3 regions of the Pseudomonas sp. EA_105y_Pfl2_R69 genome follow, and region 3 is predicted to be linked to each of the others. Evidence: predicted binding sites of a transcription regulator. Region 3 holds the regulator's gene; each other region holds the start of a gene.

Region 1 (10,138 bases), on a different contig from region 3:
CTGGCCGACCGCAAGGGCCATGGCACCGCGCTGATGGTGATCTTCAGCGGCTTCGCCCTGGGCCTGCTGGCCTTCGTCGCGGACCCGGGTAAATTCGCCCTGGTCGCCGGCTTCGGCTATGGCCTGATGTATTTCCCGATGTGGGGCATCGTCGCCGGCTGGGTCAATCAGCATTACTCATCGACCGCGACCATGCAGATCAGCGGCATCTGCATGGTGGCTTTCGGCCTGGGCGGGACCTTGGGCAACCTGCTGGCCGGCTATATCCGTGAAACCACTGGCTCGCTGCATGACGTATTTTTGGTGTTGGCCGCCGCTTCGCTGTTGCTGGTGGCCTTGGCCATCGTCATTCTGCGCGGCGACCGCCAGGCCGCGCGGGCGGCGAAACCGGCAGCCAACTGAGTCTGCGGAATAACGGCCAACATGCCCCCTACGACGTGGCGTGAGGCGGCAGCACCGCTGTGGAAATGGACGTCTTTATCCGACCTGAGTATCACCGCGAGTTGTCGCGAGTCATGGCCGTTCATAGTGTGCGCCCGCTGATTCATGGCCACAGCCACCGCCCGTTAGCGCATGCGCTGACGGGCGACGGGCAGATGCCAGGCGCATCGTGCTCGGCGACAGGGATCGTCAGGTCTGGGCCCTGCCGGTGAAAAAACAAGGCTTTGCCCAGGTCCCATTCAGGCAAAAACTTGATGGCGCGCACAAAGTGCTGCCCTGCCCCCCTTGACGGATTTTGCGCCGCTTATCAGCATCAGCGCCCTCAAAATGCCATCAGGGACAGATCATGCCGATCAGCAAGGAACAGCTCCTCAAATACGTCATCGCACCGGTTGCGCTTATCGCACTCAGCGTCGCCACCTTCAACAGCGTGTTCTTCTATAACGAAGCCGGTTTCGCCACCCATGTGCGAACCATCTTCGGCGAGGAGAAAGTGGTCGATGACGTGGGCTATGCGACCAAATGGTTCGGCCGCGCCACCGCCTGGAAGAAGGCCCTCAGCGTGCAGTCGGTACTCACCGAAGCCCTGGCCATCGACGACAGCAGCGACAACGACTCGCTCGGCGCGACCATCGAAGCCTTCCCCATCGTGTTTCTCGGCAATGTCGACGCCAAGGTCGAGTCCTCCGCGCGCTTTCGCCTGCCGGCGGGCGAGCAATTCCTGAAGATCGCCCAGGAGTACCGCAACCCGGAAAACTTCATCAAGACCGCTCTGGTGCCGGCCATCAAGGAAACCCTGCAAGCCACCGCCTCGCTGATGAGCGCCGACGACTTCTACGCCGGGGCGCGCAGTGAATTTGCCGCCGAGTTCGAAAACCAGCTCAATGACGGCCTCTACCTGATCAAGCGCAAGGAGATTCGCGGCCCGCGCGGCCATCAGCCGAGCCAGACCGCGATTCTGCAGGCCGGCACCGAGCAGGGCGCGTTCGGCGACAACAATGTCAGCCAGTTCATCACCGAGAAGGTCATGGACAGCAAGGGCATACCGGTGCGCAAGCAACAGCAGTTCCGCAAATACGGCGTGGAAGTGGTCGAAGCACGCATCACCAACGTCGATCCCAACCCGCAGTACAAGCAGCGCATGGTCAAGGTGCAGCAAGCCCTGGCCGAACTCGCAGTGGCGCGGCAGAACCGCCTGAAGGAAGAGGAAGAGAAACTGCTGGTCACCGCCCGCGGTGAAAAGGAAGTGGAAGCGCGCCGCCAGGAAACCCTGCGCGACCAGATCGAACGCACCACCCAGGCGGAAACCGAGAAGCAACTGGCGATCATCAACGCCGAGCGCGAGAAAGGCCGTGCCGAGATCGAGAAACAGACCGCCGAACTGCTGCGCGATAAAGCGGCGATCACCGCCGATGCGACGAAGATCACCGCCGACGCCGAGGCTCATGCCCGCGAAGCGGTGATCAAGGCCGACGGCGCGCTGCAACCCAAACTCGATGCCCTGATCGCGATCAACAAGGTCTGGGCCGAGGCCGCCGCCCGGGCACCGGTACCCAGCGTGATGATGGGCGGCGCTAGCGACGGTGCCAGCAGCCGCCAGGATGAGATCGGCCAACTGATGGGCGTACTGGCCACCAAGGCCGCGCGCGACCTATCATTGGATCTGAAAGTGCAGCAGTAAGCACCGCCCCAGGAAAAAGCGCCCAGCCGGGCGCTTTTTTGCTTTAGAGCGCCGGCACGCCGCTATGAAAGCGAAACTCGCTGTCCGGCGACTCGATCAGCTCGCGCTCCACCGCCCTCACCCGCTCGATGGCTTGATCGACATCCCGCGCATCACCGTACTGATAGGCCAGTTTCAGATAATGCTGAAAATGCCGCGCTTCGCTTTTCAGCAGGCCGAAATAGAACTTGCCCAGTTCTTCATCCAGATGCGGCACCAGCGCCTCGAACCGCTCGCAACTGCGCGCCTCGATAAAGGCCCCGATCACCAGGGTGTCCACCAGTTTGTGCGGCTCATGGGTGCGCACGATCTTGCGCAGGCCCGAGGCGTAGCGCGCCGCCGACACCGGGCGCAGGCCGATCTTGCGCCGCTTCATGATGCGCAGCACCTGCTCATGGTGCACCAGTTCCTCACGGGCCAGGCGCGACATGGCATTAAGCAGGTCGACATAGGTGCTGTACTTGGCCATCAGGCTCAGGGCCGTGCTGGCGGCCTTGAATTCACAGTTCTTGTGATCGATCAGCAGGGTCTGCTGATCGGCCAGCGCGGCGGTGATCCAGGCATCCGGCGTGCGGCAACCGAGAAACGCGTGGATTTCCGGCAGACTCATGGGTACCCCTCAGGAGCCAGACAGCGACATGCAAGCGGGCAAGCCCTCGGCACACGGATAGAACAGAGCAACAGATAATCGGTTTCGGCTAACAGATACATAAATTCACAAAATCAGACCGGCGGGAGTGATACAGCTAGAGCACGGCCATTATACGAATGGGCGCGCGAACCACCACTCGATTGACACCGATCAAGTAGCAACCGAGCGACAGCAATCTATAGTGATAAACAGTACAACTGACTGCACATGGAGATGATCATGCAAGCTATTCGCAGCATTCTGGTGGTAATGGAACCCGAACGGCCAGAAGGGCTGGCTCTGAAACGCGCCAAACTGATTGCTGGCGTTACCCAGTCACATCTGCACTTGCTGGTATGCGACAAGAAAAATGATCACACCACCTACCTTAAGGATCTGACCGGCCAACTCGGCAGCGAAGGCTTCAGCGCCTCCAGTCAGCAGTCATGGCATGAGAACCTGCACCAGACCATCATCAGCGTGCAGCAGGCCGAGGGCTGCGGCCTGGTGATCAAGCAGCATTACCCGGACAACCCGCTGAAAAAAGCCCTGCTCACCCCGGATGACTGGAAGCTGCTGCGCTACTGCCCCGGCCCGGTGCTGATGGTTAAAACCGACAAACCCTGGGCTGACAGCGTGGTCCTGGCAGCGGTCGATGTGGGTAATGCCGACGGCGAGCACCGCACCCTGCATACCAGCATCGTCAGCCATGGTTTCGATATCGCGGCCCTGGCCAAGGCCGAACTACACGTGATCAGCGCCCACCCGGCCCCCATGCTTTCGGCTGCCGACCCGACCTTTCAGCTCAAGGAAACCATCGAGGCGCGCTATCGCGACCAGTGCAAGGCCTTCCAGGCCGAGTACGAGATTGCCGATGAACGCCTGCACATCGCCGAAGGCCCGGCCGATGTACTGATTCCGCAGATGGCCCACCGACTCAATGCCGGGGTCACGGTGATCGGCACCGTGGCGCGCACCGGGATTTCCGGGGCCCTGATCGGCAATACCGCCGAGGTGATTCTCGACTCGCTGGAAAGCGATGTGCTGGTACTCAAGCCCGATGAAATCATTGCCCACCTTGAAGAGCTGGTGGCACAGCACTGACCCATTGTGCAGCGCAACAAAAAGCCGCCTGAATAGGCGGCTTTTTCATCCAATATCTTCGATCAGGCTCTTGTCTCAAGGCCTTCGAGCAGAAAGCGCGGCGCGATATAGCGCTCGTAGTGGGCCTCGGAGAGCAGAAAGAACTCCCGGTCGATGGCATCGCGCAACTCGGGCAAGCCCCAGTCGCGGAACTCCGGCAGCAACGCCATACCGTAGGCATCCAGCTGGCTGATCACCCGCGCACCACGGGCAATCAGCTGATAAGCCCAGCAATAGGGCGACTGCTGCGGCACGAAGCGGATCTTGCGCTGTTCCAACTGGATACGCAGGCGCTGCGCATCGAAAACCTCCAGCTTGGCCGCCATCACCTGTACCAGCAGCACTTCCAGGCGCAGCCATACCGCATGTTTTTCCTCGTCGCTGTAGCCATTCCAGTGGATCACCTCATGGTGGAAGCGCTTGCAGCCACGGCACACCAGATCGCCGTAAACAGTGGAGCACAGGCCGACACAAGGGGTTTTGATACGTTGGTTGGACATGGCAAAGGGGATTGAGGCTGGCGGAGAGGCTGGCATCTTAGCCCTTTGTCTAAGGCAGATCACCCCCATATAAGCGGGGCCTTTGGCTTAACTTTATAAAAGCTTTCCAGTAGAATCGGCCCGCCTTTAATAGGCAGCAATGTCCGTTGGAAGCTGTTTTCAAAGCGTCACGAGCACAGTCAATCCTGCAGGTTCGATGTTGGTGCCGGCCCTTGAGTCCCATTCAAGAGTCGGCACCAGCCCTCATCCAGCCCGTCCTGCCGGCGTAAAACTTTGAAAACAGCTTCTGCAAGAAAGCAGCGAAACCTCGGCTGAGGGGCCCATAAAGCCGCGAAGCGCCTGGTTCGTTGTTTTCTGGATCGCGTCCCGGACAACCCTTTGGGACCACTGATGAGGGTAATAACTGTGCTTGAAGCCTATCGCAAACATGTAGCAGAGCGTGCCGCTCAGGGTATCGTGCCCCAGCCGCTGAACGCCGAACAAACCGCAGGCCTGATCGAGCTGCTGAAAAACCCGCCAGCAGGCGAAGAAGCTTTCCTGCTCGACCTGATCACCAACCGCGTACCGCCAGGCGTCGACGAAGCCGCCTACGTCAAGGCCGGTTTCCTCTCTGCCATTGCCAAAGGCGAAGCCTCCTCCCCGCTGATCAGCAAGCAACACGCCGTTGAATTGCTCGGCACCATGCAGGGCGGCTATAACATCGCCACCCTGGTCGAGCTGCTCGACGACAGCGAACTGGCTGCCGTGACTGCCGAACAACTGAAGCACACCCTGCTGATGTTCGACGCCTTCCACGACGTCGCGGAAAAAGCCAAGAACGGCAACGTTCACGCCAAAGGCGTGCTGCAATCCTGGGCTGACGGCGAGTGGTTCAAGAACCGCCCGACCCTGGCCGACAAGATCAGCCTGCGCGTGTTCAAGGTCACCGGCGAAACCAACACCGACGACTTGTCCCCGGCTCCCGATGCCTGGTCGCGCCCGGATATCCCGTTGCACGCCCTGGCCATGCTGAAAATGGCCCGTGACGGCATCGTGCCGGACGAACAAGGCGTTACTGGCCCGATGAAACAAATCGAAGCCATGCGCGGCGAAGGTTTCCCGATTGCTTACGTCGGCGACGTGGTCGGTACCGGCTCCTCGCGCAAATCCGCCACCAACTCGGTGCTGTGGTTCTTCGGCGACGACGTGCCGAACGTGCCGAACAAGCGCGCGGGTGGCTTCTGCTTCGGTAACAAGATCGCCCCGATCTTCTACAACACCATGGAAGATGCCGGCGCCCTGCCGATCGAATTCGACGTATCCAACATGCACATGGGCGACGTGATCGACCTGTACCCGCATGCTGGCAAAGTCTGCAAGCACGGCACCGATGAAGTACTGACCACCTTCGAAATGAAGACCCCGGTACTGCTCGACGAAGTCCGCGCTGGCGGCCGTATCCCGCTGATCATCGGTCGCGGCCTGACCGAGAAAGCGCGCGCCGAACTGGGCCTGGGCCCAACCGACCTGTTCAAGCTGCCTGAGCCGCCTGCCGCCAGCACCAAGGGTTTCACCCTGGCGCAGAAGATGGTCGGCAAGGCCTGCGGTTTGGCGGAAGGCCAAGGCGTGCGCCCTGGCACCTACTGCGAACCGAAGATGACTACCGTCGGCTCCCAGGACACCACTGGCCCGATGACCCGCGACGAGCTGAAAGACCTGGCGTGCCTGGGCTTCTCCGCCGACCTGGTGATGCAGTCGTTCTGCCACACCGCGGCTTATCCGAAGCCGATCGACGTCACCACCCACCACACCCTGCCGGATTTCATCCGCACCCGTGGCGGCGTGTCCCTGCGTCCTGGCGACGGCATCATCCACAGCTGGCTGAACCGCATGCTGCTGCCGGACACCGTCGGTACCGGTGGCGACTCGCACACCCGCTTCCCGATCGGCATCTCCTTCCCGGCCGGTTCCGGCCTGGTCGCCTTCGCCGCTGCCACCGGCGTTATGCCGCTGGACATGCCGGAATCGGTACTGGTGCGCTTCAAGGGCAAACTGCAACCGGGCATCACCCTGCGTGACCTGGTCCATGCCATCCCTTACGTGGCCATCCAGAAAGGCCTGCTGACCGTCGAGAAGAAAGGCAAGATCAACGCCTTCTCCGGCCGCATCCTGGAAATCGAAGGCCTGGACGAGCTGACCGTCGAGCAGGCGTTCGAGCTGTCCGATGCTTCGGCTGAGCGTTCCGCTGCAGGCTGCACCATCAAGCTGCCGGAAAAAGCCATCGCCGAATACCTGCAGTCCAACATCACCCTGCTGCGCTGGATGATCAGCGAAGGCTACGGCGATGCACGCACCATGGAGCGTCGCGCCCAAGCGATGGAAGCCTGGTTGGCCGATCCGAAGCTGATGGAAGCTGACAAGGACGCCGAGTACGCCGAAATCATCGAAATCGACCTGGCCGACATCAACGAGCCGGTTCTCTGCGCACCGAACGACCCGGACGATGCTCGTCTGCTGTCCTCCGTTCAGGGCGAGAAGATCGACGAAGTGTTTATCGGTTCGTGCATGACCAACATCGGTCACTTCCGCGCTGCCGGTAAGTTGCTGGAGAAAGTCGAAGGCACCCTGCCGACTCGTCTGTGGCTGTCGCCGCCGACCAAGATGGACCAGCATCAGCTGACCGAAGAAGGCTACTACGGCATCTACGGCAAAGCCGGCGCGCGCATGGAAATGCCGGGCTGCTCGCTGTGCATGGGTAACCAGGCACGCGTTGAGGCGAACTCCACCGTGGTTTCGACCTCCACCCGTAACTTCCCCAACCGTCTGGGCGATGGTGCCAACGTTTACCTGGCTTCGGCCGAGCTGGCCGCTGTTGCAGCGATCACCGGCAAACTGCCGAGTGTTGAGGAATACATGGTCTACGCGAAGAAAATCGACACCATGGCAGCGGACGTTTACCGCTACCTGAGTTTCGACCAGATCGCCGAGTTCCGTGAAGCCGCTGCGAACGCCCAGATCCCGGTCGTTCAAGCCTAACGAAACAACGCATCGCGCTGCACTTGTAAAGAGCAGCCCCGCCTTGTGCGGGGCTTCTCTTTACGCGCCAATTGCACAGAGCAAAGCCAAACGGCTACCTTCTGCGCCTGGCGGTACCATAACGCACCACATCACCATAAGGAGAAGTCCATGAAGCACGGAATCATTGTTGCACTGTGCCTGCTCAGTCTGGCCGGCTGCAGCAGCGAATACATCATCAGCACCACCGACGGCCAGCTGCTGACCAGCGATGGCAAGCCGCGCCTGGATAAAGACACCGGAATGATCGAGTTCACCGACAGTGAAGGACGCGAACAGCAGATCCCGCAAAGCAATGTCAAGCAGATGCTCGAACGCTGAAATCGCACCCGCAACACATTAATGCCGCTCACTTTCCCTAAGTGAGCGGCATTTTTTATAGCCCCGGCTTTTAGCGCTCGCCTACAGCGAACCGGCCATACCGCAGCAGGTGTAGTCCGGGGAGATTCTTGCGCCATCATCACCGACGTGGCGGCCTCCAGCGAGCGCACCGCAACCCTGGCATATGCCTTGCTTTGCTATAGCCAGCTAAGTCCTTCCAACGGCGGAAACGACTTGATAGACAATGGTGTCGTCCCAATCGCTGACTAGATCAGCCGTTGGCACGGCACTTTTTTGCGTGAACCAAGGAAAAGCACCATGAGCGAGCACGATATCAGCCGCAGTGACGTACCGGAAAAGCGTGTACTGAATATCGGCTTTATGGCCCTGACCGACGCGGCATCGGTGATCGTCGCCGCCACCCAGGGCTTTGCCGAGAAACACGGCCTGACCCTCAACCTGCAGCGCCAGGCCTCCTGGGCCACCTTGCGCGACAAGTTGCTGAGCGGTGAGCTGGATGCGGCGCACAGCCTCTACGGCATGATTTACGGCGTACAGCTGGGGCTCGGCGGCGCACCTGCCACCGACATGGCGATTTTGATGGGGCTGAACCACAATGGTCAGAGCATCAACCTGTCGCCGGCCCTGCAGGCGGCTGGCGTGTGCAGCGGCGAAGCACTGGCCTCACGCGCGCACCAGGGCGGTGCAAAACTGACCTTCGCTCAGACCTTCCCCACTGGGACCCATGCCATGTGGCTCTATTACTGGCTGGCGAGCCAAGGCATTCATCCGCTTCAGGACGTCGACAGCGTGGTGGTGCCGCCGCCGCAGATGCTGGCGCACCTCAAGGCGCAGCGCATCGACGGTTTCTGCGTCGGCGAACCCTGGAGCGCCCAGGCGGTGGACGAACAGCTTGGCTGCACCCTGGCCACCAGCCAGTCGATCTGGCCGGATCACCCGGAGAAAGTCCTGGGCTGCACCCGTAGCTTCGTCGAACAGCATCCCAATGCTGCCCGCGCCCTGGTCATGGCTGTCCTGGAGGCCAGCCGCTTTATCGACGAGAGCGAGGAAAACAAACGCAGCACCGCGCAGCTGCTCAGCGGTAGCGACTATGTCGATGCGCCGTTGTCGGCCATCCAGCCGCGTTTTCTCGGCCAGTACCAGGACGGCCTCGGCCATGCCTGGCTGGACCCGCATCCGCTGCGCTTCCATGCCGACGGCCTGGTGAATATGCCCTACCTGTCGGACGGCATCTGGTTTATGACCCAGTTCCGCCGTTGGGGCCTGCTGCGCGACGATCCCGACTACCTCGCGCTGGCCCGCCAGGTGCAGCAGCTTGAGCTGTACAGCCAGGCAGCCGCCGCTTTGGGTATCCAGGTACCGGATGCCATGCGCAGCAGTCGACTGCTCGATGGAAAAACCTGGGACGGCAGCGATCCGGCAGAATATGCCCGCAGTTTTGCCCTCAACGCCCTGGCCGAAAACGCCGCGGCCGCCCTAGAAGAGAGCCTCTGAGATGCTGCGTATTTTGCTGATCAACGACACGCCAAAAAAGGTCGGCCGGCTGAAAACCGCCCTGATCGAGGCCGGCTTCGAGGTCATCGACGAGTCCGGCCTGACCATCGACCTGCCGGAACGGGTCGAGGCGGTACGCCCCGACGTGATCCTGATCGACACCGAGTCCCCCAGCCGCGACGTGATGGAACAGGTGGTACTGGTCAGTCGCGACCAGCCGCGCCCCATCGTCATGTTCACCGACGAGCATGACCCAGGCGTGATGCGCCAGGCGATCCAGAGCGGAGTTAGCGCTTACATCGTCGAAGGCATCCATGCCCAGCGCCTGCAACCCATCCTCGATGTGGCCATGGCGCGTTTCGAGAGCGACCAGGCCCTGCGCGCCCAGTTGCAGGCCCGCGACGCCCAACTGGCCGAGCGCAAAAGAATCGAACTGGCCAAGGGCCTGCTGATGAAAATGAAATCCTGCAACGAAGAAGAGGCCTATACCCTGATGCGCCGTCAGGCCATGAGCCGCCAGCAGAAACTGGTGCAGGTCGCCGAGCAGATCATCGCCATGCACGACATGCTGGGCGGCTAAAGCCCGGCCTGCAGGAGCCGGCTTACTGGCGATTGGCGGCTATCACCAGCAAGCTGGTTCTACAGAGCGCATTCAGCCTCTCGACAGACCCTACCCTTCCCGCTTATCTTCGCCACCTGGCCAGCGCACTGGCCAACGTCGCTCGGACGGTTCCGGGCGCTTACGTTTCCGAGGAAAGCATGGCTGACCAAGCTCCGCGCCGCTTTGCGCGCATCGATCGACTCCCCCCTTAC
Region 2 (10,138 bases), on a different contig from region 3:
TTCCCGGGGTGGACTTCTTCGCCGAGCTGGAGCGGGCGATTCGCGAGTCGATCCCCAAGCCGAAGATGATGATCCTCGGTTTTCCCTCCAATCCCACCGCGCAGTGCGTGGAACTGGACTTCTTCGAACGGGTGGTGGCCCTGGCCAAGCAGTACGACGTACTGGTGATCCACGACCTGGCTTACGCCGACATCGTCTACGACGGCTGGAAGGCGCCCTCGATCATGCAGGTACCGGGAGCCAAGGACATTGCCGTGGAGTTCTTCACCCTGTCCAAGAGCTACAACATGGCGGGCTGGCGCATCGGCTTTATGGTCGGCAACAAGGAGCTGGTCAACGCCCTGGCACGGATCAAGAGCTACCACGACTACGGCACCTTTACCCCGCTGCAGGTGGCGGCCATCGCCGCCCTGGAAGGCGACCAGCAGTGCGTGCGCGATATCGCCGAACAGTACCGCCAGCGCCGGAACGTGCTGGTCAAGGGCCTGCACGAGATCGGCTGGATGGTGGAAAACCCCAAGGCCTCGATGTACGTCTGGGCGAAGATTCCCGAGCAGTACGCCCACCTCGGCTCCCTGGAGTTCGCCAAGAAGCTGCTGCTGGAAGCCAAGGTCTGCGTCTCGCCCGGCATCGGTTTCGGCGATTACGGCGACGACCATGTGCGCTTTGCCATGATCGAGAACCAGGACCGTACCCGCCAGGCCATTCGCGGCATCAAGGCGATGTTCCGTGCCGATGGCCTGATCCAGCCCCCGGCTGCAAGCAAACCGCGTAAGGCCACCGATAGCTGACGGCTCGCCAGGGGCTGCCGACCCTGGCAGCAGAGCAGCCCCTGCGCCCTGCCCGCGCGCGTGTCGTGCCGGCAGGGCGCTGTCCAATCAGCTCGAATAATCCAGCACCGTCCATACCCGACTGAGGCCGTCGCCAATCACGCAGCCACTCTGGCTCAGCTGGCTGCGACTGCTGTTGCTGTGCAGCGACATCAGCGTGGTGCTGCCATCGGCGGCATCCGAGCGCTCGCTCAGCCACTGCACCCGGCCGCAATTGGCCGTTTCGATCACGTAACTGGCCGCGACGCGGGCGTCCCGGCTCGGCAGCCTGATCGTATCCACCACCCGACCCTGTTCCTGCACCCGCTTGCCATCGGAAACCAGCACGGCCCAGGCCTGGCCGTCCTCGATCACCAGGTAGGTGCCATTGGCCCTGGGTTGTTCCAGTTGTGGCTGGGCACAACCACTCAGCAGGCCCAGCAGCACAATTGTCATCAGCATCTGTTGCATTGTCAGTTACTCCGGCAGCGGCTTTCAGGGCCTACGGCAAGGCGGTAAATCTGGGAGACAGCCTTACTATTATCGAATACTGTTTATTTGTACAGTGTTTTTCGATTACCCTGAATCCGCTCATTACGCCAGGCCTGCAACGCTGCACACCCGGGCCACCCCAGAGATTAACCAGGAGAACGAGGATGCTGGACGTACTGCAGTTGAAGCACACGGTAAACCGCATGGCGCTGGAAAAGGTCCGTGCCACGGTCGCCGAATTGCACCTGGAAGGCATCGTCACCGAAGGCAAGACGCCGTTCTCCAGAGTGCACTTCAATACCTGTTTTGCCGAAATCGAGGCCCTGCTACAACGTGCCGGCTACCACAAGCAGCTCGATGTGGTCGGTTACCAGGGCCTGGCCTATGCCATGTTCGATCCCGCTCGCTGGGAGGCGGTGCAAGTGCTGCGCTGGCTCAAGGAGTTTGTCGAGGAGGCGCAGCCGCGATCCGCTCCCCAGCGCCAGGGACACAGGGCCTGAGGGATTTCTCCCCAGGCCGGCAGGCGAACCAAAAGCGCCCAACGCCGCTCGTGCCTGCACACCAATGGCCCATGGACACCGCAATGCGGTCCCATGGGCCAATGCCGGGGACATCTGCGCGCCAGTCTCACGACCTATAATTAATATTAAATATTAACCCCAAGCATATGATTTATATAAATATATAAATCTATCCTAGACTGTTTCTAAGTTCCGCAGGTCCATTCCTGAGGGCGGCATTGCCAGCGTTTACGCAAAACTGGCAAGCCCTTTGCATATACCTCCTCAAGACACCTACACACGTCTTCAGATCGCCAACGGCGGTGATCGGGACGAAATTGACAAAGACGTCAACGACACTCGGCCAGCTACTGGCGGGGTTGTCCGCGACGTCTTTTTTCGTTTCTGGGACCTGAGGAACCACTATGCGTAACTCCACCGCTCGCCGTTCGCTACTAAAGAAAACCCTGGCCGGACTCGGCTGTGCTGCCGTCATGCTGCTATCGCCGCTGAGCGTGCAGATCGCCCTCGCCGCCGAGGCGGAAAAGGACGAGCTGAAATTCGGCTTTATCAAACTGACCGATATGGCCCCGCTGGCCATCGCTTACGAGAAAGGCTTCTTCGAGGATGAAGGCTTGTACGTCACCCTGGAGGCCCAGGCCAACTGGAAGGTACTACTGGATCGAGTGATCGACGGTGAACTGGACGGCGCACACATGCTCTCCGGCCAGCCGATCGGAGCCACCATAGGTTTCGGCACCAAGGCCGACGTGGTCACCGCCTTCACCATGGACCTCAACGGCAACGCCATCACCGTCTCCAATGCGGTCTGGGAGGAGATGAAGAAGCATGTGCCGATGGAAGGCGGCAAGCCGGTGCACCCGATCAAGGCCGACGCCCTGAAGCCGGTGATCGAGAAGTTCAACGCCGGCGGCAAGTCCTTCAATCTGGGCATGGTGTTCCCGGTGTCCACCCATAACTACGAACTGCGCTACTGGCTCGCCGCCGGCGGCATCCATCCGGGTTATTACGCTCCGCACAAGGGCGACATCAGCGGCCAGATCGACGCCAAGGCCCTGCTCTCGGTGACCCCACCGCCGCAGATGCCGGCCACCATGGAAGCCGGCACCATCCACGGTTACAGCGTCGGCGAGCCGTGGAACCAGGCCGCCGTGTTCAAGGGTATCGGCGTGCCGGTGGTGGCCGACTACGCCATCCGCAAAAACATGTCGGAGAAGGTCTTCGGCGTGTCCAAGAGCTGGGCCGAAGCCAATCCGGAAACCCACAAGCGCGTGGTCAAGGCGCTGATCCGCGCCGGTCAGTGGCTGGACGCGGACAACAACGCCAACCGCCAGGAAGCGGTGGAGATCCTTTCCCGTCCCGAGTACGTGGGGGCCGACGCCAAGGTGATCGCCAACTCGATGACCGGCACCTTCGAGTTCGAGAAGGGTGACAAGCGCGAGGTGCCGGATTTCAACGTGTTCTTCCGCTACCACGCCACCTACCCCTACTACTCCGATGCCGTGTGGTACCTGACGCAGATGCGCCGCTGGGGCCAGATCGCCGACGCCAAGCCGGACAGTTGGTACCTGGAGATGGCCAAGCAGGTCTACCTGCCGGCGATCTACCGCGAAGCCGCTGCCGAACTGGTGGCAGAAGGCAAGTTCAGCGCCGCTGACTTCCCACCGGCCGACGACGACGGCTTCCGTGCCCCGCTGACCGACACCATCGACGGTGTGCCTTACGACGGACGCAAGCCCAATGCCTACCTCGAGCAGTTCGAGATCGGCCTGAAAGGCGACACGCAGCTCTAATCGGCACTCCCGGAGCCGGCACCCCGGCTCCCTCCTAACCAAGAGGACAGGACGATGAGCAACCCGAGCGTCGCCACCCCGATAACCGCAACACTCAAGTCGGCGCGCAGCAGTGCGCTGCTCAAGCGCTGGGCTCCGGCCCTGATCCTGCCCATGCTGGGCATCATCGGCTTCCTGCTGTGCTGGCAGCTGCTGGCCAACAATATCCAGACCAGCCTCGGCCAGTTTCCCGGCCCGGTGCAGGTCTCCGAACAGTTCTCCGGCCTGGTCGGTGCGCACCTCAAGGAGCGCGAAAAGGCCCGGACCTTCTATGAGCGCCAGGACACGCGCAACGCCGCCCTGCTGGCGAAGAATCCGGACGCCGAGGTCAAGGTACGCATCTATACCGGCAAACCGACCTTTATCCAGCAGATCTTCACCAGCCTCTACACCGTGATGGCCGGCTTTGCCATCGCCTCGCTGATCGCCATTCCGTTGGGGATCGTCTGCGGCCTGAGCAAGGGCATCTACACCGCCATCAACCCGCTGATTCAGGTGTTCAAGCCGGTGTCGCCGCTGGCCTGGCTGCCGCTGGTGACCATGCTGGTCAGCGCCCTGTACGTCAGCGATGACCCACTGTTCGCCAAGTCCTTCCTCACCTCGGCGATCACCGTGGCGCTGTGCTGCCTGTGGCCGACGGTGATCAACACCACGGTGGGCGTGGCCGGCATCGACCAGGACCTTAACAACGTCAGCAAGGTGCTGAGCCTGTCGCCCATGTCGCATGTACGGCGCATCGTCCTGCCGGCCGCCGTGCCGATGATCTTCACCGGTCTGCGCCTGTCGCTGGGGACCGGCTGGATGGTGCTGATCGCCGCCGAGATGCTGGCGCAGAACCCCGGCCTGGGCAAATTCATCTGGGACGAGTTCCAGAACGGCAGCTCCAACTCCCTCGGGCGGATCATGGTGGCGGTAATCGTCATCGGCCTGATCGGCTTCGCCCTCGACCGTCTTATGCTCCTGCTGCAACGCCAGTTCAGCTGGGACAAGAATGCCGTACTGCGCTAATCAGGAGACTTTTCCATGAGCCATTCACACCTCGAACTCAGCGGCGTCGGCATCGATTTCCCCACCGACAAGGGCCTGTACCGCGCGCTGCAGAACGTCAACCTGCGCATCGACAAGGGCGAGTTCGTCTCCCTGATCGGCCACTCCGGCTGTGGCAAGTCCACCGTGCTGAACATCGTCGCCGGTCTGTACAAGGCCACCACTGGCGGGGTCATCCTCGACGGCCGCGAGGTCGACGAACCCGGCCCCGAGCGCGCCGTGGTGTTCCAGAACCACAGCCTGCTGCCCTGGCTGAGCTGCTACCAGAACGTCGAGCTGGCGGTGCGCCAGGTGTTCCAGGGCAAGAAATCGCGCGGTGAAATGCGCGAGTGGATCGAGCACAACCTGGAACTGGTGCATATGAGCCACGCCAAAGACAAGCGCCCCAGCGAAATCTCCGGCGGCATGAAACAGCGCATCGGCATCGCCCGCGCCCTGGCCATGCAGCCCAAGGTGTTGCTGATGGATGAACCCTTCGGCGCGCTGGATGCCCTGACCCGCGCCCACCTGCAGGACTCGCTGATGGATATCCACGCCGAACTGGGCAACACGGTGATCATGATCACCCACGATGTCGACGAGGCGGTGCTGCTGTCCGACCGCATCGTGATGATGAGCAACGGTCCGGCAGCCACCGTGGGCGATATTCTCAAGGTAGAACTGGCCCGTCCCCGCGAGCGACTGGCCCTGGCCAACGACCCGCAGTACCACGGCTACCGGGCGGCGGTGATGGAATTCCTCTACCAGCGCCAGCAGCGCCCGGCAGCTTGAGCTGTGCCGCCATCAACCCGCGGTAAGGATTGCAGCGGGTTGATAGCGGCAGGCCAGCGGCCTGACTGAGAACTGCCGATCCGATTGAACTTAATGCGCAGACGGCCACCGAAACCAAGCCATTCACAGTCGTTCAAGATCATTAAGGATCAGTCGTGCTCGATCTCACCACCTGGAACCTCTCGGTTCCCACCGACCCATCCCCCACTACCATCGAAACCCCGCGCCTGAACAACGGTTATGACAGCCAGTACTTGCGCCGCAATGACGATGGCAGTGTCACCTTCTGGGTCCCGGTAGACGGCTCGCATACCGCCGACGCCCGCTACCCGCGCAGCGAACTGCGCGAAACCCAGGCCGACGGCTCGCTGAGCAACTGGTACTACTACAGCGCCGACAACCACCTGAGCGCGGTGTTGACGGTCAATCAAGTGCCAAGCAAGGGCAAGGTCGTCATCGGCCAGATCCACAGCAAGGACGAACCCGGCAGCAACAATGATCCGCTGGCTAAACTGCAATATCACTACCTACGCGGCGTCGGTCGGCTGGAACTGCTGCTGCGCAAACGCCCGGGCGATGCAGAAGTACAGAACATTCTGCTGGCCGAGAACATCCAGCTGAACGAGCGTTTCAGCTATAAGCTGCGCATCACCTCGAGCGGCAAGCTGGGTGTCAACGTCCAGAGCAGCGAAGGCGACAAGGGCGCGCTTTATCAGCAATTAAGCGCGTACTGGGGCAAGGAACAGCTGTACTTCAAGGCGGGTGCCTATATTCAGGACAATTACGGCCCGTCCAATGAAGGCGGCCGGGTGACCTTCTATCATGTGAACACCCAACACCGTTGAGGACGAGCGAATCGCCGTGGCGGGCGGTGCATCATTCAGCGGGCCGATCGCACAAAGTCGATAAAAGCCCACGTACAATTGCGCCGCCCTATCCCGTTTGCACGAGACCTGCCCATGGCCCGCCTTAAACTCGAGTTTCCCGAAGACCAGTTCTGCTACAGCACCCACCTGACGGTACGGGTGACCGATATCAATGCGGCCAACCACCTGGGCAACGACTCGATGATCTCGATGATCTCCGAGGCGCGGGCGCGTTTTCTCTTCGAGTTCGGCATCGAGGAAACCCGCGAGGACGGCACCGGCATCATCGTCACCGACCTGGCCACCACCTACCGCGCCGAAGCTCATGCCCGCGATCAGTTGCTGTTCGAGGTCGGGGTGATGGATTTCAACAAGTACGGCGGCGACATCAGCTTCCGTATCAGCCGCCCGGCAGATGGCAGCCTGGTGGCGATGGCCAAGTCGGGCTTCGTCTTCTTCAACTACAAAACCGGCCAGGTGGTGGCGATGCCCGAGGCATTCAGCGGCCTGTTTCCCGCCGTCAATTGGCTCGACTAACCGACGGCCAGCCCGCGTGATCTCGAGGCGAACAGGCGCAGGCTAACCCGCTATCGCGGCCAAGGCCTGCTGCAAATCAGCGCGCAGATCGTCTAGGTGCTCGATGCCTACCGACAGCCGCACCAGATTGTCGCCGATGCCGAGCTGTGCGCGGCGTTCGGCGGGAATCGAGGCGTGGGTCATCTTCGCCGGCTGGCTGATCAGGCTTTCCACCCCGCCCAGGCTCTCGGCCAGGGTGAACAGTTGGGTGGCCTCGAGGAAGCGCCGGGTGCCTTCACCGTCGCTGGCCAGATTCAGGCTAATCAGGCCGCCCGCGCCGCGCATCTGGCGCAGCGCCAGTTGGTGCTGCGGGTGACTGGGCAGGCCGGGATAGAGCACCGAGGCAACCTGGGGTTGGCGCGCCAGCCAGGCGGCCAGTTCGCCGGCGTTAGCGACATGGCGTTGCAGGCGCAAAGCCAGGGTGCGCATGCCGCGCAGACAGAGGAAGCTGGAGAAGGGATCGAGGATGGCACCCACCGAGTTCTGCAGGAAGGCCAGCTGTTCGGCCAATTCCGCGCGGTCGGCGATGGCCACCAGGCCGGCGATCACGTCGGAGTGGCCGTTAAGGTACTTGGTGGCCGAGTGCACGACGATGTCGAAGCCGTGCTCCAAAGGCCGCTGCAGGTAGGGTGAGGCAAAGGTGTTGTCGGCCACGGTGAGGATGCCGCGGGCGCGACCGAGCTGGCCGACCTGGGCCAAGTCGCAGAGCTTGAGGGTCGGGTTGGTCGGGGTCTCGACCCAGATCATCCGCGTCTCGGGCCTGAGCGCGGCGGCCAGGCTGGCGGCGTCGGCGTCCGCCGGCACATAACTGACCTGCAGGCCGGAACCGGGCTTGCGCACCCGTTCCAGCAGGCGGTAGGTGCCGCCGTAAAGATCATCCACCGCGACCAGGTGGCTGCCCGCCGGCAGCAGTTCCAGCAGCGTGGCGCAGGCCGCCAGGCCGGAGGCGAAGGCGTAGCCGTGGGTGCCGCCCTCCAGCTCGGCGATGGCCCGCTCAAGCGCCTGGCGCGTGGGGTTCTGGCTGCGCCCGTACTCGTAGCCGGCGTGCACCCCGGGCGATTGCTGGCGGAAGGTCGAGGTGGCGTAGATCGGCGGCATCACCGCGCCGGTCCAGTCCGGCTCGTAGCCGGCGTGCACGGTCAGGGTTTCGAATTCGCTCATGGTGAACTCCCTTGCAGGGTTTGCCTTCTGCCACGGACTCAACTTGCCAGACCGTAGGATGGGTCGAGCCCGTAGGGTGGGTTAGCCGCGCAGCGGCGTAACCCACCGTTGATGCCGTAAGGTTCCGGCACGCCGCGAATAAAACGGTAACAGCCCCTAGCGCAGGGTCCGGCGCCAGAGGTTGAGTACGTCGCTCTTGGTGATCAGGCCGAGAAAGCGGCCGTTTTCCACGATCAGCGCCACGTGGCCTGCGTCGAAGGTCTGCAGCAGGCGTTCCAGCGGCACGTCCGGGTCGAGGGTCTGCAGGTTGCTGACCATGGCCTCGCGCACCGGTGACTGGAAATGCTCGGGGGCGTCCTTGACCGCGCGCAGCAGGTCCCATTCGTCGACCAGGCCAATCACGTCGTCGCCCTCCATCACCGGCACCTGGTCGATATCGTGGAAGCGCATGCGCCCGTAAACCGCAGACAGGGTCTCGTCGGGCTTGCAGGTGACCGTGGTGCCTTCGTCGTAACGCCGCGCGATCAGGTCGCGCAGATTGCCCTGCTTGGGCCGTTCGATCAGGCCCTGGTCGATCATCCAGTAGTCGTTGAACATCTTCGACAGGTACTTGTTGCCGCTGTCGCAGACGAAGGTCAGCACCCGTTTGGGGCTGGTCTGCTCGCGGCAGTAGCGCAAGGCGGCGGCCAGCAGGGTGCCGGACGAGGAACCGGCCAGCACGCCCTCCTCCTTGAGCAGCAGGCGCGCGGTGTGCAGGCTCTCGGCATCGCTGATGCGGTAGGCGCGCTTGACCAGGGCGAAGTCGGCGATGGCCGGCACGAAGTCCTCGCCGATGCCCTCCACCAGCCAGCTGCCGGCCTCGCCGAACTGGCCGGTCTCCACGTAGTCGGCCAGCACCGAGCCTGCCGGGTCGGCCAGGACCATCTCGACGCCTGGCGCGACCTTCTGGAAGAAATGGGTCAGGCCGCCGAGGGTGCCACCCGAGCCGACGCCGACCACCACCGCATCGAGGCGCTGCTCCATCTGCCGCCAGATCTCCGGGCCGGTGCCGCTCTCGTGGGCCCAGGCATTGGCCGGGTTGTTGAACTGGTCGATGTAGAAAGCGCCCGGCATCTGTGCGGCGATGCTGCGCGCCAGGTCCTGGTAGTAGTCGGGATGGCCCTTGCCGACATCCGAGCGGGTCAGGCGCACCTCGGCACCGAGGGCCTTGAGGTGGAAGATCTTCTCGCGGCTCATCTTGTCCGGCACCACCAGCAGCATGTGGTAGCCCTTCTGCGCGGCGACCAGGGCCAGACCCAGGCCGGTGTTGCCGGCGGTGGCTTCGATGATGGTGCCGCCGGGTTGCAGCTGGCCGCTTTTTTCCGCGGCCTCGATCATGGTCAGGGCGATGCGGTCCTTGATCGAGCCACCGGGGTTCTGGTTTTCCAGCTTGACGAATAGCTGGCAGGGGCCGCTGTCGAGGTGGGTCAGCGGCAGGATCGGCGTGTTGCCGATCATCTCGAGCAAGGGATTGCTGGACATGGGCGTGGCCTCTTGTGCAGAGCTGCCGAGTCGGTGCGGTCCTGGCGGCCCGCACGCTGGCCGAGGCCCAGACGACGCCAGGTTACGGCGCAAGGGCCATGCCTTAAGTTATAGGCACTTCCCCGGTTCATGGCCAGCTACGGTCGGCCACAAGGCTTTGCTTGGTTCCACCAGCAAGGCCCCGGCCCGGCAGGCCTGCAAGGCGCTCCTCGCGCTCAGAACGGCGTTACCACGGTCCCCTGCGGTTCTGCTGCAGCTGGTCGCCAGAATTCTGGACGGCCACAGCCGCTTCGTGGACAGGGTGCTGGGAAAACGGTCAGGGGTGCCGAGCATCCGCGCGAACCTGTCCTTGCGTGAATTGACAGCGTCGAGCCGGCTGCCCGTCGCCGATAGCCTATGGGCTGAGCGCTGCCGGGCACCGCCACAGTTCCTCCCCTATACTCCTTGCAGCCTGGCTCGTCGTCTTGGGCATAACACCAGCGTGGCCCGGCAGGTGTAAGGGGGGTGAACTCCCCCGCTAGTGTTTGGCAGGATGTTTTTGT
Region 3 (10,138 bases):
GGTGCACGGGCGTGCCTTTGCCGGCGGCGAGCATCATCACCGCCATGATGCTCTTGCCGTCCACCAGGCTGTCCGGGGCGCGGCCGATCTTGACCTGGCAGGGGAAGCGGCCGGCGACGCCAACAAACTTGGCGGCGGCACGGGCGTGCAGACCAAGCTTGTTGATGATGGTGATTTCGCAGGCGGGCATCGCGGCAATTCCTTAACTGAGGTCGCGGTGGCGAATCTGGACGTTCTTCAGGATGGGCTTGAGGGCTTCGCCGAGGCGGTTGGCCAGGTATACCGAACGATGATGGCCGCCGGTGCAGCCGATCGCGACCGTGACATAGGCGCGGTTGCTGGCGGCAAAGCGCGGCAGCCACTTGGTCAGGTAGGCGAAGATGTCCTGGTACATGTCTTCGACATCGGCCTGGGCCGAGAGGTAGTCGGCCACCGGTTGATCCAGGCCGGAGTAGTCGCGCAGGTCCGGTTTCCAGTAGGGGTTGGGCAGGCAGCGCACGTCGAACACCAGGTCGGCATCCACCGGCATACCGCGCTTGAAGCCGAAGGACTCGATAAGAAAGGCGGTACCCGGCTCCGGCTGGTTGAGCAGGCGCAGCTTGAGGCTGTCGCGCAACTGGTAGAGGTTGAGGTGGGTGGTGTCGATCTTCAGGTCGGCCAGATCGATGATCGGGCCCAGGAGCAGGCTTTCGTCGGCAATGGCCTCGGCCAGCGAGCGGCTCTCGTTGGTCAGCGGGTGGCGCCGGCGGGTCTCGGAGAAGCGCTTGAGCAGAGTCTCTTCATCGGCGTCGAGGTAGATCACGTCGCATTTGATATGCCGTGCGCGCACCTCGTCGAGCAGCTCGGGGAAACGCTTGAGGTGGCTGGGCAGGTTGCGCGCGTCGATCGACACGGCCACTTGCGGGTGCAGCAGCTCGGTATGCAGCAGGGCGCGTTCGGCCAGCTCCGGGAGCAGGCCTGCCGGCAGGTTGTCGATGCAATAGAAACCGTTGTCCTCAAGTACATCGAGGGCGGTGCTTTTGCCGGAGCCGGAGCGACCGCTGACGATGATCAGGCGCATGCTCAGGCTCGATTGAGTTGGCTTTGCACGTCCACCACCACCTGGTACAGGGACTCACTGCTCTGAGCCTGGCGCAGGCGGTCGCGCACGTCGCTGCGGTCGAGCATGCTGGCGATCTGTCGCAGCAGTTCCAGGTGGGCGTCGGTCGCCGCTTCGGGAACCAGCAGGACAAACAGCAGATCGACCGGCGCGCCGTCGATGGCGTCGAAGTCCACCGCGGCATCCAGTTTCAGCAGGGCACTGATCGGCGCGTTGCAACCGGGCAGGCGACAGTGCGGAATGGCGATGCCATTGCCGAAACCGGTCGAGCCGAGTTTTTCGCGGGCGATCAGGCTTTCGAATATATCTTGGCCATCCAGGTCGGGCAGCTCGCGCGCCACCAGGTTGGCAATCTGTTCGAGAACACGTTTTTTGCTGCCGCCCGGCACGTTCACCAGGGAACGGCCGGGGGTCAGGATAGTTTCAAGTCGGATCATAGGAGATAGGCGAGGTCAGCGGGCCAGTGCGCCCTGTTGACGGTCGAGCTGTTTTTCCTTGTGCTTGATGAGTTGGCGATCGAGTTTGTCGGTGAGTAAATCGATGGCGGCGTACATGTCGTCGTGTACCGCATTGGCGACGACTTCACCGCCGGCAATGTGCAGGGTCGCTTCGATTTTCTGCTTGAGCTTCTCGACCTCCATGATGACTTGCACATTGGTGATTTTGTCGAAGTGGCGCTCCAGTCGACCGAGTTTTTCGTCGATATAGGCGCGCATGGCGTCGGTCACATCCAGCTGATGTCCACTGATGTTGACTTGCATACCGCATTCTCCTTGTTGCCGTGTGTAAGAGGCAGGCAATAGGCCTGCCGCCGGAACACTGTGGCGTGGAAGACCCTGGCAGAACGAGTCTGGCACTGTCGCCGGCGCGTATAGGCAGCAGAGCTGCTTGCGCGCAAAGGCGAGGCCGGGTGTTGTTTTGTGCAGTGTGAACCGTCTTCCTTCTTGTGCCGCCCTAGATCAATCGCTTGCGCTCGCTGGATGGCGCTATCCCGAGGGATTCACGGTACTTTGCGACTGTACGGCGGGCTACTTGAATGCCCTGTGCCTCCAGTAAACCAGCGATCTTGCTGTCACTCAACGGCTTTTTTGCATTTTCCGCGGCGACCAGTTTTTTGATGATGGCGCGGATTGCGGTGGACGAGCATTCGCCGCCCTCGGAGGTACTGACGTGGCTGGAGAAGAAGTATTTCAGCTCGTAAATGCCGCGCGGGGTGTGCATGAATTTCTGTGTGGTGACCCGCGAGATGGTCGACTCGTGCATGCCCACGGCCTCGGCGATATCGTGCAGCACCAGAGGTTTCATCGCCTCGTCGCCGTAGTCGAGGAAGCCGCGCTGGTGTTCGACGATCTGCGTGGCGACCTTCATCAGGGTTTCGTTGCGGCTTTGCAGGCTCTTGATAAACCAGCGCGCTTCCTGCAGCTGGTTGCGCATAAAGGTGTTGTCGGCACTGGAGTCGGCACGCTTCACAAAACCGGCGTACTGCGCGTTGACCCGCAGGCGCGGCATGGCTTCCTGGTTCAGCTCCACCAGCCAGCGTTCGTTGTGCTTGCGCACGATCACGTCCGGCACCACGTATTCCGGCTCGCTCGATTCGATCTGCGAGCCGGGGCGCGGGTTGAGGCTCTGGATCAGCTCGATAACCTGGCGCAGCTCGTCTTCCTTGAGCTTCATGCGGCGCATCAGCTGGCTGTAATCGCGGCTGCCGAGCAGGTCGAGGTAGTCGCTGGCCAGGCGCTGGGCCTCGCTCAGCCAGGGGGTCTTGGCCGGCAGTTGGCGCAGTTGCAGGAGCAGGCATTCGCCGAGGTTGCGCGCGGCAATGCCGGCGGGCTCGAACTGCTGGATGCGGTGCAGCACGGCCTCGACTTCGTCCAGTTCGATGTCCAGCTCCGGGTCGAAGGCCTCGACCACTTCTTCCAGGGTTTCTTCCAGATAGCCCTGCTCGTTGATGCAGTCGATCAGGGTCACCGCGATCAGGCGGTCCTTGTCGGACATGGGCGAAAGATTGAGCTGCCAGAGCATATGGCTCTGCAGGCTCTCGCCGCTGGAGGTGCGGGTGGTGAAGTCCCACTCGTCATCGTCGTTGCTGCTGCTCGGCAGGCTGCTGGCGCTGGTCTGGTAGATGTCTTCCCAGGCGGTATCGACGGGCAGCTCGTTGGGAATGCGCTCGTTCCAGTCGCCTTCCTCCAGGTTGTCCACAGTCTGGGTGTTTTCCTGGTAGCTGGGCTCCTGGAACGTGGGCTCTTGCTGTTCGCTGGAAGTGGCGCTCTCCGCACCATCGGCCATGGGGTCCGAGTTGTCGAAATCTTCGCCGTCTTCCTGGCGTTCGAGCATCGGATTGGATTCCAGTGCCTCCTGGATCTCTTGTTGCAGATCCAGGGTCGACAGTTGGAGTAGGCGAATGGCCTGTTGCAGCTGCGGTGTCATCGTCAGCTGCTGGCCCATCTTCAGGACTAGCGATGGTTTCATTGCAGACCTTATTTACCGGCGTCTGTGCGCAATCCACTACAGGGCGCGGAGGCGCCACAAGGAAGCAAATTATATGCCTGACTCTAAGGGGTTTGCCTAGGGGTGGCGCTTGTTTGCGTGAGAAAAGCCCCTGTTACAGGCGGAACTCATGTCCCAGGTACACCTCTTTGACCGTCTGGTTGGCCAGGATGGCTTCGGCGTCGCCTTCGGCGATCAGTTGGCCGTCACTGACAATGTAGGCGGTTTCGCAGATGTCCAGGGTCTCGCGTACGTTGTGATCGGTGATCAGTACGCCGATACCCTTGGCCTTGAGGTGGTAGATGATCTGTTTGATATCGCCGACCGAGATCGGGTCGACCCCGGCAAAGGGTTCGTCGAGCAGGATGAACTTGGGCGAGGTCGCCAGGGCGCGGGCGATTTCCACACGCCGGCGTTCGCCGCCGGACAGGCTCATACCGAGGTTGTCGCGGATATGGCTGATATGAAACTCCTGCAGCAGGCTTTCCAGCTCCTTGCGCCGCTCTGTGCGGTCCAGGTCCTTGCGGGTTTCCAGGATGGCCATGATGTTGTCGGCCACGCTGAGCTTGCGAAAGATCGAGGCTTCCTGCGGCAGGTAGCCGATGCCGGCGCGGGCGCGGCCGTGCATGGGCTGGTGGCTGACGTCGAGGTCGTCGATCAGGACGCGGCCCTGGTCGGCCTGGACCAAGCCGACGATCATGTAGAAGCAGGTGGTCTTGCCCGCGCCGTTGGGGCCGAGCAGGCCGACGATCTGCCCGCTGTCGATGCTCAGGCTGACGTCGCGCACGACTTGGCGGCCTTTGTAGCTCTTGGCCAGGTGCTGGGCTTTCAATGTGGCCATGGTTACTGCGCCTGCTGGTCGGCTGGTTTGTTCTTCGGCTGGATCACCATGTCGATTCGCGGCCGTGGCACGCTGACATTGCTGCCAGTGGCGCGGCCGGCGTTGACGATCTGGCGCTGGGTGTCATAGACGATCTTCTCGCCTTCGAAGGTGTTGCCTTCCTGGATCACCTTGGCCTGGTCGATCAGCACGATGCGCTCGTTGGCGGCGAAGTACTGGATGGTCAGGCCGTAGGCCTTGACGATCTGCTTGTCGGCGGCTGGCAACTGCTCGTAATAGGCGGGCTTGCCGACGGCGGTGAACACGTCGATATCGCCCGCCGCGGTCTGGGTGATGGTCACGGTGTCGCCCGTGATCTTCAGCGTTCCCTGGGTGATGACCACGGTGCCGCGGTACACGGCCACACCTTTCTTGTCGTCAAGTTCGGCGCTGTCGGCCTGGATCCGGATCGGCTGTTCGCGATCCGACGGCAGGGCCCAGGCGCTGATGCTTCCGAGCGCGGCGCTGAGACCGAAAAGAAGGGGGAGGGTTTTAACGAGCCTCATGCTGACCTCTTACATTGGACAGCAGGAGCATCCTGCCGTCATTCAAGTACGCTTTCATTCCTTGTGCCGTGGTCACCCCATTGGCGGCGTCGATTCTAACGGCTTGCTCGGTCTGCGCATATTCCTTATCCGGGAATACGGTCAGGCGGCTGGTGGTGAGAATGGTCGGGCGGCCCTTGGCGTCGGTGCGGGCGATACGCACCTTGTCGATCAGCTCGACTTCCTTGCCGGCGGGGGCGACTTCGCCGCGCTCGCTGCTGATGTTCCACGGCAGCTCGTCGCCGCGGTACAGCTGCATGTCGGGGTTGCTGAGCAGGGTGATGTCGGTGCTCTGGATATGTTCGGTCTTGTCCGCGGTGACCTCGTAGTGCAGCGAGCCGTCGGGCATGTACTGCACGGTGCGGATAGTGGTCGCGTAGAAATCGATGGTGTTCTGCGCGGTCCCCGGTTTGTCCCGCTCGGAGAAGCTTGCGGGGTTGATGTTCCAGTAGCCGAGCGCCACCAGAAGCGCGGCGGCGCAGGCGAGCAGGGCAATGTTGAGCAGTTTGCGCGACATGATGGGCTCTATAGGTAGGCGGCTTGGGCGGCTTCGAGGCTGCCCTGGGCGCGCATGATAAGTTCGCAGAACTCGCGGGCGGCCCCTTCGCCGCCGCGGGCCTGGGTTACCCCATGGGCGTGCTGGCGGACGAAGGCGTCGGCGCTGGCCACGGCCATGCCCAGGCCTACCCGGCGGATCACCGGCAGGTCCGGCAGGTCGTCGCCCAGGTAGGCCACCTGCGCATAACTCAGGCCCAGTTCACCGAGCAGCTCGTCGAGCACCACCAGCTTGTCTTCACGGCCCTGGTACAGGTGCTGGATGCCCAGGTTCTGCGCACGGCGCTCGACCACCGGGGTCTTGCGCCCGCTGATGATGGCGGTGCGCACTCCGGAGTTGATCAGCATCTTGATGCCGTGGCCGTCGAGGGTATTGAAGGTCTTGAACTCGCTGCCGTCGACCAGGAAGTACAGTTTGCCGTCGGTGAGCACACCGTCGACATCGAAAATGGCCAGTTTGACGCCTTGGGCGCGTTGCAGCAGGTCAGGGTTGAGCGTTTCTAGGGTCATCACATTACTCCGGCGCGCAGCAGGTCGTGCATATTCAGCGCACCGACCGGGTGGTCGTTGCTGTCGACCACCACCAGGCCGCTGATCTTGTGGTCTTCCATGATTTTCAGGGCCTCGGCGGCGAGCATCTCGGCGCGGGCGGTCTTGCCGTGGGCGGTCATCACATCGTCGATCAGGGCCTGGCGTACGTCGATGCCGCGATCCAAGGTGCGGCGCAGGTCGCCGTCGGTGAAGACCCCGGCCAGGCGGCCGTCGCTTTCCACCACCACGGTCATGCCCAGGCCTTTCTGGGTCATTTCCAGCAGGGCATCACGCAACGAGGTGCCGCGCTGCACGCGGGGCAGGGCGCTGCCGGCGTGCATGACGTTTTCCACTTTCAGCAGCAGGCGGCGGCCCAGGGCTCCGCCGGGGTGGGAAAAGGCGAAGTCTTCGGCGGTAAAGCCGCGGGCTTCCAGCAGGGCGATGGCCAGGGCGTCGCCGAGCACCAGGGACACGGTGGTCGAGGAGGTCGGTGCCAGATTCAGTGGGCAGGCTTCCTGGGAGACCTGGGCGTCCAGGTTGACTTCGGCGGCCTTGGCCAGGGGCGAATTGGGGTTGCCGGTCATGCTGATCAGGGTGATGCCGAGGCGTTTGATCAGCGGCAGCAGGGTGACGATTTCCGCCGTCGAGCCGGAGTTGGACAGGGCCAGCACCACGTCGTCGCGGGTGATCATGCCCATGTCGCCATGGCTGGCTTCGGCCGGATGGACGAAGAAGGCGGTGGTGCCGGTGCTGGCCAGGGTGGCGGCGATCTTGTTGCCGATATGCCCGGATTTGCCCATGCCCACCACGACCACGCGGCCCTTGCTGCCCAGAATCAGCTCGCAGGCGCGGACGAAATCGCCGTTGATGCGTTGCAGCAGGTCCTCGATCGCTTCGAGTTCGAGGCGGATGGTGCGCTGCGCGGATTGGATCAGTTCGTTGGGCTGGCTCATGGCGTCTCTAGGGCGGCTGAGTAAAAGTCGAGGATTATAGCGGGAAAGGTGCGCCTGCCCAGCACTTCCAGCACGACTCGCTGCTCGAGCGGTTGTGCAAACTGTTATCTGGCATCACATGTTCAATCTTGGGTCGGGAAAAGCCTAGTGGTATAGTTCGCGCCCATTTTCGGTCCGTTCGGCGGTTGTAGTGCCCTTTTTTCGGGATGCTGCGTCTGTCAGGCAAGCGTTAGAGCAAGGAGTCCAGATGAGCGCCGAGAACCCATATGCCGTAGAGCTGAAGAGCCTGAGCTTCAAGCGCGGCGAGCGGGATATCTTCAGCAATATCGATATTCGCATTCCCCGTGGCAAGGTCGTCGGCATCATGGGGCCGTCCGGCTGCGGCAAAACCACCCTGCTGCGCCTGATCGCCGCCGAGCTGCGGCCGAGCGAGGGCGAGGTCTGGGTCAATGGCGTAAACCTGCCCACGCTGTCGCGCAGCGAGCTGTTCGACATGCGCAAGCAGATGGGCGTGCTGTTCCAGAGTGGCGCGTTGTTCACCGACCTGGATGTGTTCGAGAACGTGGCCTTCCCGCTGCGGGTGCACACCCAGCTGCCCGAGGAAATGATCCGCGACATCGTCCTGATGAAGCTGCAGGCGGTGGGCCTGCGCGGTGCCCTCGAGCTGATGCCGGACGAGCTGTCCGGCGGCATGAAGCGCCGCGTGGCCCTGGCTCGCGCCATCGCCCTGGATCCGCAGATTCTGATGTACGACGAACCCTTTGTCGGCCAGGACCCCATCGCCATGGGCGTGCTGGTGCGCTTGATTCGCCTGCTCAGCGATGCCCTGGGGATTACCAGCATCGTGGTCTCCCACGATCTGGCGGAAACCGCCAGCATCGCCGACTACATCTATGTGGTGGGCGACACCCAGGTGCTGGGCCAGGGCACCCCGGACGAGCTGATGAAATCGGACAACCCGCGGGTGCGCCAGTTTATGCAGGGTATCCCCGACGGGCCGGTACCCTTCCACTTTCCGGCGGCCAACTACCGCGACGATCTATTGGGGGGGCGCTGATGCGCAAGACATCTGTGCTCGAGCGGGTTCGCCTGTTCGGCCGGGCCGGTATCGACGTGGTGGCCACGCTGGGTCGCTCCAGTCTGTTTCTGCTGCGGGCGTTATTCGGCGGCGGTTCGCGCAACGGCTTCCAGTTGCTGGTCAAGCAGCTCTATTCGGTGGGGGTGATGTCCCTGGCGATCATCGTGGTATCGGGGCTGTTTATCGGCATGGTGCTGTCGCTGCAGGGCTTCAGCATCCTGACCCAATACGGTTCGGAGCAGGCGGTGGGGCAGATGGTCGCCCTGACCCTGCTGCGCGAGCTGGGGCCGGTGGTCACCGCCTTGTTGTTCGCTGGGCGCGCCGGTTCGGCGCTGACCGCGGAAATCGGCAATATGAAGTCCACCGAGCAGCTCTCCAGCCTGGCGATGATCGGGGTCGACCCGCTCAAGTACATAGTCGCGCCGCGGCTGTGGGCCGGTTTTATCTCGATGCCCTTGCTGGCGATGATTTTCAGCGTGGTCGGCATCTGGGGTGGGGCCATGGTCGCCATCGACTGGCTTGGGGTTTACGAGGGCTCGTTCTGGGCCAATATGCAAAGTAGCGTTTCATTTCGCGAAGACGTGCTCAATGGCGTGATCAAGAGCATGGTCTTCGCCTTTGTCGTGACCTGGATCGCCGTGTTCCAGGGCTATGACTGCGAGCCGACTTCGGAAGGCATCAGCCGCGCCACCACCAAAACCGTGGTGTATGCCTCGCTGGCCGTGTTGGGGCTGGACTTTATTCTGACCGCTTTGATGTTTGGAGATTTCTGATGCAGAACCGCACGCTGGAAGTTGGTGTCGGCTTGTTCCTGTTGGCCGGGTTGTTGGCCTTGTTGCTCTTGGCCCTGCGCGTCAGCGGCTTGGCCGTGGGTAGCAGCGACGGCACCTATAAGGTCTACGCGCACTTCGAGAATATCGCCGGTCTTACGGTCAGGTCGAAAGTGACCATGGCCGGGGTGACCATCGGCAAGGTGACGGCCATCGACCTGGATCGCGAGAGCTACACCGGGCGCGTGACCATGGTGCTCGATGAGGATGTCGACAATCTGCCGCTGGACTCCACGGCGTCGATCCTCACCGCCGGCCTGCTGGGCGAGAAGTACATCGGCATCAGCGTGGGGGGTGAAGAGGAGTTGTTGCGCGATGGTGGAACCATTCACGACACCCAGTCGTCCCTTGTATTGGAAGATCTGATTGGCAAGTTTCTGCTCAACTCGGTCAATAAAGACCAGGCCAATTGATAAAGGTAGTGAATATGATCAAGTTACTGCGTAACAGCCTGTTCCTTTGCCTGGCCCTGATGTCGCTGTCCGTCTGGGCGGCCCCGGCGGCCCATGAGGTGGTGCAGCAAACCACCACCAAGCTGCTGGCCGACCTCAAGGAAAACAAGGAGCAATACCGCACCGATCCGGCGGCGTTCTACGACGCGCTGAACAACATTCTCGGTCCGGTGGTGGATGTCGAGGGGATTTCCCGGGGCGTGATGACCGTGCGCTTCTCGCGCCAGGCCAACCCCGAGCAGATGCGGCGCTTCGAAGAAAACTTCAAGCGCAGCCTGATGCAGTTCTATGGCAATGCCTTGCTCGAATACAACAACCAGGACATCCGCGTGCTACCGGTCAGCGGCAAGCAGGATCCGCAGCGCACTGCGGTGAATATGGAAATCAAGGATGGCAATGGCGCGATTTATCCGCTGTCCTACACCATGGTCAGCCAGGATGGCACCTGGAAGATGCGCAACGTGATCATCAACGGCATCAACGTCGGCAAGCTGTTCCGCGATCAGTTCGCCCAGTCCATGCAGAACAACGGCAATGACCTGAACAAGGTCATCGACACCTGGAGCGATACCGTCGCCAAGGCCCGTCAGAGCTCGGGTGAGTCATGAGTCAGGCCGCTATTGGCGAGGCGAGTCCCGGCGTGTTGCGGCTCGACGGCGTGCTCGATTACCTGAGCGCCCCGACGCTGCGTGAACAGGGCGCGCGCCTGATCGGTGCGAGCCAGGGGC

The links. Region 3 encodes sigma-54, which starts transcription at its own class of promoters, with help from an activator protein. Its sites were predicted from a motif close to ANTGGCATNNANNTTGCTNT; they were not measured.
Region 1: the regulator sigma-54 is predicted to act here: its motif matches at 7,987-8,006, upstream of AACY13_RS08670 (CmpA/NrtA family ABC transporter substrate-binding protein).
Region 2: the regulator sigma-54 is predicted to act here: its motif matches at 2,060-2,079, upstream of AACY13_RS08645 (CmpA/NrtA family ABC transporter substrate-binding protein).

Annotation. Positions count from the first base shown of each region.
Region 1 covers NZ_CAXAOO010000002.1:606,654-616,791, reverse strand. Annotated here, with positions in the region: gene AACY13_RS08710 (MFS transporter) at 1-402, shown strand, start outside; partial or broken gene AACY13_RS08705 (UDP-2,3-diacylglucosamine diphosphatase) at 501-730, shown strand; gene AACY13_RS08700 (SPFH domain-containing protein) at 788-2,122, shown strand; gene AACY13_RS08695 (tRNA-(ms[2]io[6]A)-hydroxylase) at 2,166-2,771, opposite strand; gene AACY13_RS08690 (universal stress protein) at 3,033-3,896, shown strand; gene AACY13_RS08685 (DUF1289 domain-containing protein) at 3,959-4,435, opposite strand; gene acnB (bifunctional aconitate hydratase 2/2-methylisocitrate dehydratase) at 4,841-7,450, shown strand; gene AACY13_RS08675 (YgdI/YgdR family lipoprotein) at 7,601-7,810, shown strand; gene AACY13_RS08670 (CmpA/NrtA family ABC transporter substrate-binding protein) at 8,129-9,325, shown strand; gene AACY13_RS08665 (ANTAR domain-containing response regulator) at 9,327-9,905, shown strand; gene alaC (alanine transaminase) at 10,085-10,138, shown strand, end outside.
Region 2 covers NZ_CAXAOO010000002.1:596,119-606,256, reverse strand. Annotated here, with positions in the region: gene alaC (alanine transaminase) at 1-791, shown strand, start outside; gene AACY13_RS08655 (hypothetical protein) at 879-1,280, opposite strand; gene AACY13_RS08650 (transcriptional regulator) at 1,466-1,801, shown strand; gene AACY13_RS08645 (CmpA/NrtA family ABC transporter substrate-binding protein) at 2,227-3,615, shown strand; gene AACY13_RS08640 (ABC transporter permease) at 3,670-4,662, shown strand; gene AACY13_RS08635 (ABC transporter ATP-binding protein) at 4,678-5,472, shown strand; gene AACY13_RS08630 (polysaccharide lyase family 7 protein) at 5,628-6,317, shown strand; gene AACY13_RS08625 (thioesterase family protein) at 6,432-6,875, shown strand; gene AACY13_RS08620 (trans-sulfuration enzyme family protein) at 6,918-8,075, opposite strand; gene AACY13_RS08615 (cystathionine beta-synthase) at 8,232-9,596, opposite strand.
Region 3 covers NZ_CAXAOO010000001.1:779,677-789,814, forward strand. Annotated here, with positions in the region: gene AACY13_RS03360 (HPr family phosphocarrier protein) at 1-190, opposite strand, end outside; gene rapZ (RNase adapter RapZ) at 203-1,060, opposite strand; gene ptsN (PTS IIA-like nitrogen regulatory protein PtsN) at 1,063-1,536, opposite strand; gene hpf (ribosome hibernation-promoting factor, HPF/YfiA family) at 1,552-1,860, opposite strand; gene AACY13_RS03380 (RNA polymerase factor sigma-54) at 2,054-3,568, opposite strand; gene lptB (LPS export ABC transporter ATP-binding protein) at 3,702-4,427, opposite strand; gene lptA (lipopolysaccharide transport periplasmic protein LptA) at 4,430-4,972, opposite strand; gene lptC (LPS export ABC transporter periplasmic protein LptC) at 4,959-5,528, opposite strand; gene AACY13_RS03400 (KdsC family phosphatase) at 5,537-6,076, opposite strand; gene AACY13_RS03405 (KpsF/GutQ family sugar-phosphate isomerase) at 6,076-7,050, opposite strand; gene AACY13_RS03410 (ATP-binding cassette domain-containing protein) at 7,298-8,107, shown strand; gene mlaE (lipid asymmetry maintenance ABC transporter permease subunit MlaE) at 8,107-8,901, shown strand; gene mlaD (outer membrane lipid asymmetry maintenance protein MlaD) at 8,901-9,371, shown strand; gene AACY13_RS03425 (MlaC/ttg2D family ABC transporter substrate-binding protein) at 9,386-10,018, shown strand; gene AACY13_RS03430 (STAS domain-containing protein) at 10,015-10,138, shown strand, end outside.